3 regions of the Paenibacillus sp. 01T47 genome follow, and region 1 is predicted to be linked to each of the others. Evidence: riboswitches for the same ligand, from Rfam matches in the RefSeq annotation. Region 1 holds a riboswitch; each other region holds the start of a gene.
What was found. A riboswitch is a leader RNA that binds a small molecule or an ion and turns the genes downstream of it on or off. The one in region 1 is predicted to bind cyclic di-AMP.
Positions count from the first base shown of each region.

Region 1 (2,267 bases):
CTTCAACTGGTGTAGACATCAATGAGATCTCTCCTCGATTTGAATAATTCACCGATAATACTCAGCCATATTGGCTTGCCGTCTATGGTAAACCCGAAATGCAATATTGTAAAACTGTGGTATATCGTGAAAAGGCAGCCAGATGCCATTTTAAAAGAAATCCATTCGTTATGGCAGTAAAAAGATATTTATTCTTCGAAATACTCGTTTATTCTCTTCCATTCTCGATTATAGAGAAATCTGATTATTCACGCATAAAATCGTTGGAAAGGGATTGAACACTATTTTTGAAAACAAGAGTAAAACTGAGAAATAGTGAGATATCGAGAGATCGAAATGAATGTAAGCGTTGCGAATCGCTCTGCAAGGCTGAAATTGGCTAAATTAGGTAGCAGACTGCCTTTACAGTATTTATAGCGAGGAGTAATATTCGATACAGGATTTATAAATAAGTTTCGATTTACTGATCGCTGAGTTTCCGTGAAAGCGGAAGCGGGGGAACCAATAATGACGCGATGCGCCTGTTCGATGTGAGAGTCGAACAAACGCAGAGCAGGGGTGAATCTTTGACAGGTGCCATGGATACCGGTCAAAGTAGGGCGACTCTCACCGCCCGAATCCGACAGCTAACCTCGTAAGCGTGGACCGAGAGAGGAATGATGAAGCTTGTGATCGATTAACTTCGACCGCAGAGTGTCATAGACCTCTGTGGTTTTTTGTGCCCAAAAAAGCTTAATTTGCTACAAAATGTAAGAAAACGCTGAGTCCTGCAGCAGCAGGAACGGGGGAACCAACGAACGATTCGTGTGCAATCACGACTTCGCTTCATGGGGTGAATCGCTTGAAAATGATCAAGCGTAGGGCAACTCTCAAGGCCCGAATCCGACAGCTAACCTCGTAAGTGTACTCGAGAGAGGCAACAGCCATCGTGCTTCCCGCGGCTTATTCTGCTGCGGGCAAAGAAGCCGCGGGAAAAGTTCCTCTTATCCCAAGGCTTCTTTTTTGTTGCCTTTTTTACCATATGGAGGAGAATTCGTTTGCAGGAAGAGCATATTATTGTAGCTGGTCTAAACGAGGCTGGCCAATCATTCATACGAACTTTGCAGTTTCATCAATTAAAATTTATCGTTTTGACCAATAGCAAACAGGAAGAAAAACAGCTTCGCAAGCAGGGTATCAGCAATGTTTTGTACATCAATTCGAATGATCGTCAAAGCTGGAATGTTCCTTCGATGAACATTAGCGAGGTATTTATATTCGAGAGCAGCTTGGCGCTTAGCTGCCGCTTTGTACAGTGCTGCAGAGCTTGGACCTCTAAGTCGATTTACGTCATTACACAGCAGTGGAATCCAAGGGCTATTTACAAGGGGCTCGGAGCGGATCATATCGTATTCTCTCATACCGGTGAAGTCGGTTTTCTATTAAGCAACAAATAATGCAGGAGGGGTTTACATGCAGGATTTTTATATGTTCGGGGCGTTGTTAGCTAGCTTCGGTTTATTTTACGGATTTTTAACTTGGTGCTCCAGTGTTATTGAGAAAACAGGGGGCGAGGGCCAATGACTGTCATAGCGATAGTGGCTGTATTTGTTTTCGTTTATCTGATTTATGCGTTAATTCATCCGGAGAAGTTTTAATAGAGGGGGATTTACAAGATGGATATTTTACAATTGCTTATCGTCATTGCCGTTCTTGTATTGTTAGTTAAGCCGCTTGGTACTTACGTCTATCATGTGTTCTCAAATGAACACAATCGGTTAGACAAAGTATTCGGAGGGACGGAGCGATTTATATTTAAGCTTATTGGTCTCAAAAAAAGAGAGGGCATGAGTTGGAAGATATACGCACTCAGCTTTGTTGCAACCAATTTAATTTTAGTTGCTTTCAGCTATTTGATATTGCGGTTCCAAAATGCACTGCCGTTTAATCCAAATGGCATGGCAGCCATGGAGCCTACACTGACTTTCAATACAGTCATCAGCTTTATTACCAATACGAATCTACAGCATTACAGCGGGGAAAGTGCCTTATCTTATTTCTCCCAAATGGCGGTCATCATGATGATGATGTTCACGTCAGCGGCGACGGGCTTCTCGGTTGCCATCGCGTTTGTTCGTGGGATTACGAGTAAAGGAACGACGATCGGCAACTTTTTCGAGGATTTTGTAAAAGCACACACAAGGATTTTTCTTCCGATTTCCTTTATTATCACGCTAGTGCTTGTCGCTCTTCAGGTGCCGCAAACGCTTGATCCGACATTTACAATT
Region 1 covers NZ_JBFTPA010000003.1:203,631-205,897, forward strand. Annotated here, with positions in the region: gene AC1DOV_RS08320 (hypothetical protein) at 1-19, opposite strand, end outside; cyclic di-AMP (ydaO/yuaA leader) riboswitch at 459-657, shown strand; cyclic di-AMP (ydaO/yuaA leader) riboswitch at 749-919, shown strand; gene AC1DOV_RS08325 (NAD-binding protein) at 1,038-1,436, shown strand; gene kdpF (K(+)-transporting ATPase subunit F) at 1,560-1,637, shown strand; gene kdpA (potassium-transporting ATPase subunit KdpA) at 1,656-2,267, shown strand, end outside.

Region 2 (2,267 bases), on a different contig from region 1:
TATGCCGACGTGTTTTTAGCGCTTTTTAAAGTGCCCGAGGATGTGATGGCAGAAGGAGTCAGCTATCTATCGATTGTTGGCAGCTCCGTCTTCATCACAGCAATAAGCATGACGTTAGGTACTATTTTACGATGCCGCGGTATTGTGAAAGAAATGATGTTCATCGCATTGGGGATAAATGTTCTGCATATTACTTTAAATTATCTGGTGCTGATGGAGCCCTTCGGCTTACCTAATTTAGGCGTAGAAGGAGTAGCAGCATCCACGTGGCTAACCCGTGCCATAGGGATGATCGCTTATTTGATTTTATGTATTCGAAGCTTGGAGTATAAGGTTGGCTTGATTAGTCCATTTAAGTTTCAAAGAAAAAATATTGGCCTTATATTTAAACTAGGTATTCCTTCGGCAGGTGAGCATGTTTCTTATAATCTTTCACAGGTTGTAATCACATATCTAGTCACGCTGATCGGTACGGCAGCGTTAACGACAAAAATTTATTCGCAGAGCATAACTTCTTTTGTTTTTGTTTTTTCAATGGCAATAGGTCAAGGAACGCAAATTATTGTTGGACATCTGATTGGAGCCCATCAGAAGGATGATGCTTATCGATCCAGTATTCAAAGTTTGAAGCTGGCGTTCGTCATTTCGCTTGCGCTTGGTATTTGTATTTATAGCTTCTCAGGTCTATTGCTCAGCCTCTTTACTAATGATGCGGAAATTATATTGTTAGGCAAGCAGCTCATGTTGTTATCGATTATGCTGGAGCCGGCTCGGGCTTGCAACATGGTGCTTATCAGTTGTCTAAATGCGGCTGGAGATGTGAAATTTCCTGTTGCTGCCGGGTTAGTATCCATGTGGGGGATTAGTGTGCCGCTGGCATACGTGTTCGGGATTGTGTTCGACATGGGGTTGGTAGGAATATGGCTGGCCTTTTCAATCGATGAATGGATAAGAGCATTACTGATGTTCTACAGATGGAGGAGACGTTCTTGGCAGAAGGTCGATATTTTGGCGAAACTTGCTTAACTAGAAAGAGTAACTGTATGAAAATACGGATACTCTTTTTTTGTGTTTAAACCGTTATATTTTGAAAATGTGATTGGAAATTCATCTATTTTAATTACAAAAAAATCAGCACCTTTGACAAAAATCATGTAGTGAACAGCTAAATAAATAATAATAATGAAGAAAAATGAAAGTATTCTAATAAACCAATTGCAGGATTATGGTAAAAACAATCGAATTTAACGATACTATAAGGTTTATTGACATGCCGAGTTCTGTATATCGGAAACGGGGGAACCACCTAGGGTGAATTGCTTAATGTATTTTTTTAAGCATAGGGATCTTCAACCGAACCCATAAGCTAACCTCGTAGGCACCGAAGGGAGAAGTTGTTTTGAAGAAGGGTTTTATTTTATTGTTATCCTGCTTGCTGCTGCTTACTGGAGGAGGAAGCGTGCTTGCAGATAAGTCGGACAAGTCAGTGCTTACGAATTCCATTAGCGAGGTTGTTGGAACTCCTTATAAATGGGGAGGCACAACGAGCAAAGGGTTTGACTGCTCGGGTTTTATTCTACATATCTTTAATCAATTTGATGTTAAGCTGCCTAGAACATCTCAATCGCAATCAGACACAGGCACAGAGGTCAATAAAGATGAACTACGCGTGGGTGATCTTGTGTTCTTCAACACAAGCGGCAAAGGCGTTTCTCATGCGGGCATTTACATTGGGGATGGGAAATTTGCTCATTCTTCTACAAGCAAAGGGGTTACGATTACAAATCTTAACGATTCTTATTACGCAAAACGTTATGTAACAGCAAGGCGTGTCGTAACAGAAGATACATTTGCTGCGATGATGGAGTCTAAATAATGTGTAATGATTTTAAAAACCACCTTACGAGGTGGTTTTTTTTATGTAACCATTTATTAAGTATTTGTTAAAGGGTTGTAAGCCAATAATTCGCAAGCTTACAATGTAAATAACATGAGTAATGGAATGAGGTTATAGGATTGAAAAGAGGAACAATCGCATCTTTGGTAGAGGTACTAGCTGTATCTACTAAACTAGGACTAACCTCATTTGGGGGTCCGATAGCCCATCTGGGTTATTTTCACAATGAGTATATTCGTCGCCGTAAATGGATGGATGAACGTAGTTATGCAGACCTCGTTGCTTTATGTCAGTTTCTACCCGGACCAGCCAGCAGTCAAGTTGGGATCGGTATAGGGATAGTTAGGGCTGGGTTATTGGGCGGACTAGT
Region 2 covers NZ_JBFTPA010000002.1:475,231-477,497, reverse strand. Annotated here, with positions in the region: gene AC1DOV_RS06225 (MATE family efflux transporter) at 1-1,026, shown strand, start outside; cyclic di-AMP (ydaO/yuaA leader) riboswitch at 1,262-1,396, shown strand; gene AC1DOV_RS06220 (C40 family peptidase) at 1,400-1,876, shown strand; gene AC1DOV_RS06215 (chromate transporter) at 2,011-2,267, shown strand, end outside.
Region 2: it holds a riboswitch for cyclic di-AMP, as region 1 does, so the genes downstream of both, AC1DOV_RS06220 (C40 family peptidase) here and AC1DOV_RS08325 (NAD-binding protein) in region 1, are expected to answer to the same signal.

Region 3 (2,267 bases), on a different contig from region 1:
AAATGCTGATGTCGCTTCAAACAATAGCTTTATAAAAGCTTGATCCTCCGTCATCGACAAGATCATCGTTACAATAATGACAAGCGATAAAGAGATCAAAGTAATCGTGAGTGCTTTAAAAATTCTGTCTTTGCCTAATCTGTAACGGAAAAGAACGATGTCCTCTCGTCCTCTAATCATTGCAAATACAGCGCCGACCAGCGTTGCAAAGGTTGTTGTTTTGATGCCGCCGCCCGTCGAGCCGGGCGAGGCGCCAATAAACATTAATATAATGGTGAAAAACATCGTCGCTTGCCGGATAGCCGTATAATCAAGCGTATTGGCTCCTGCCGTCCGCGGCGTTACCGACTGGAAGAACGAGGACAAAATTTTCCCGCCCCAGTCCAGAGAGCCCAGTGTCTTCGAATTCGAGAATTCAAAAATAAATATGACGAGTGTCCCTACTGCAATAAGTGTTCCTGTCATAGATAGCACGACCTTGCTGTGCAGCGACAGCTTGCGGTTTTTGCGGAACTCCATCAGGTCCGACATAACGACAAAGCCAAGTCCGCCCGAAATGATCAGCATCATAGCTGCAATATTGACGACTGGATCAGAAACGTATAAGGTCAAGCTGCGATAGTTCCCAAAAATATCAAAACCAGCATTGTTAAACAATGAAACCGCATGAAAGGCTCCAAAATAAATCGCTTTGCCCAGCGGCATATCAAATGCAAACCTCGAAGCAAACAACGCAGCGCCAATAAGCTCTATTGTCAATGAATACACAATAACGCGTCTAATCAAACGCACGATGCCTTCCATGCTCGACTGGTTCATGGATTCCTGCAGCAAAAGCCGCTCACGCAGCGAAATCCTCTTGCGAAGTACGAGCGCTACCAGCGTCGCCATCGTCATAAATCCGAGTCCGCCAAGCTGGAACAGGCACATTAATATGATTTGACCCCATATAGAGAAATAAGTTCCGGTATCAACGACAACTAACCCTGTTACACAGGTTGCCGAAGTTGCCGTAAACAGCGCATCTATAAAAGGCAATCTCTCACCGCTTACCGATGCAAAAGGCATGGATAATAATAAGGCACCCAGCAATATAATAAGAGCGAATCCACTTACCAAAATACGCGGGGGTGACCACTTCAAAACATTCCAACTAACCTTCATTCATTTCCCTTCTTTTTGATTATGTCATATTGTCATTTATTGTTTTTAAGCATAAAAAAAAGCACTGGAAACTCAAGTGCTCGTGCGATGAGTCCTGTTCCAATACGCCTTCGAGGTTAGCTGACGGATTCGGGCCTGGACAGGCAGCCCTATTCAGCGGAAGAAGACGATGCTTCACCGCTAAAATTCACCCCATGCTATCTAATGTTGAACTGCTTTGCTTTCAGCAGGCTCATCCATTTAGACAACTTTATGGTTCCCCCGATTTCCTTAGGAAATTCGGCTATGCTATGCAATTAGTATGACGATAACGATTATAATCCCTAAGCACTCCTGATATAAAGGTGACGTTTATGACAAACAGGACGATATTAGCTCAAATTAGGGCAATGGGACGAACCAGCACATAGCTAGCTTGCTGGACATCGTTATTTCGCATTTTTTTGAAAACAAACGGTCATTTTCATTGGATAATTTAGGGATTCATATGTTAAGGTAATAAAATGAGCTATTTATTATGAAGACAGTTGAGGTGAAACTATGATTGATTCTATTAAACCCAATGAATGGAAACGATTTATATGGGCAGCAGTTGCTTGCTTTATTATTTATGGGGCCGTACAAATCGTTCCAATGATTACGGCTATCTCATCTGGCGAAATGAATACCAAGGTCATTGCGAAATCAGCGGCGGAGGATAAGGCGTCTGCATTTGTTGAAAAAGAAACAGGCTTGAAGGTGAAATCGGCTAAAGCCGTACATCAAACCGATAAAATTATGAATGGCTACTTATCTAAATATGAGCTAGTCAAAGCATATACGGATAAATATGACCCCATGTTTCCTACAGATACGTTTCAGGTTGATCTTAAATTCGTAGGCGGCGGCAGCGGATATGTTTATCTACATATGCATAGCGGGAAAGTCGTAGCTTGGAACTTGAAGCTTGAGGGGGAACAGCTATCAGATGCAGATAAAGCAAAAGAAGCTATTGCCTTTCTAACTGCAGGAAATTTCAGCGGAACTGAATTCATAGGCGGGCAAATATTGCCTAATGGCGATTGGCAGCCCAAGCCTCCTGCAGGTTATTCCATTAAAAATGC
Region 3 covers NZ_JBFTPA010000005.1:98,429-100,695, reverse strand. Annotated here, with positions in the region: gene AC1DOV_RS12460 (TrkH family potassium uptake protein) at 1-1,164, opposite strand, end outside; cyclic di-AMP (ydaO/yuaA leader) riboswitch at 1,255-1,459, opposite strand; gene AC1DOV_RS12455 (CPBP family intramembrane glutamic endopeptidase) at 1,705-2,267, shown strand, end outside.
Region 3: it holds a riboswitch for cyclic di-AMP, as region 1 does, so the genes downstream of both, AC1DOV_RS12460 (TrkH family potassium uptake protein) here and AC1DOV_RS08325 (NAD-binding protein) in region 1, are expected to answer to the same signal.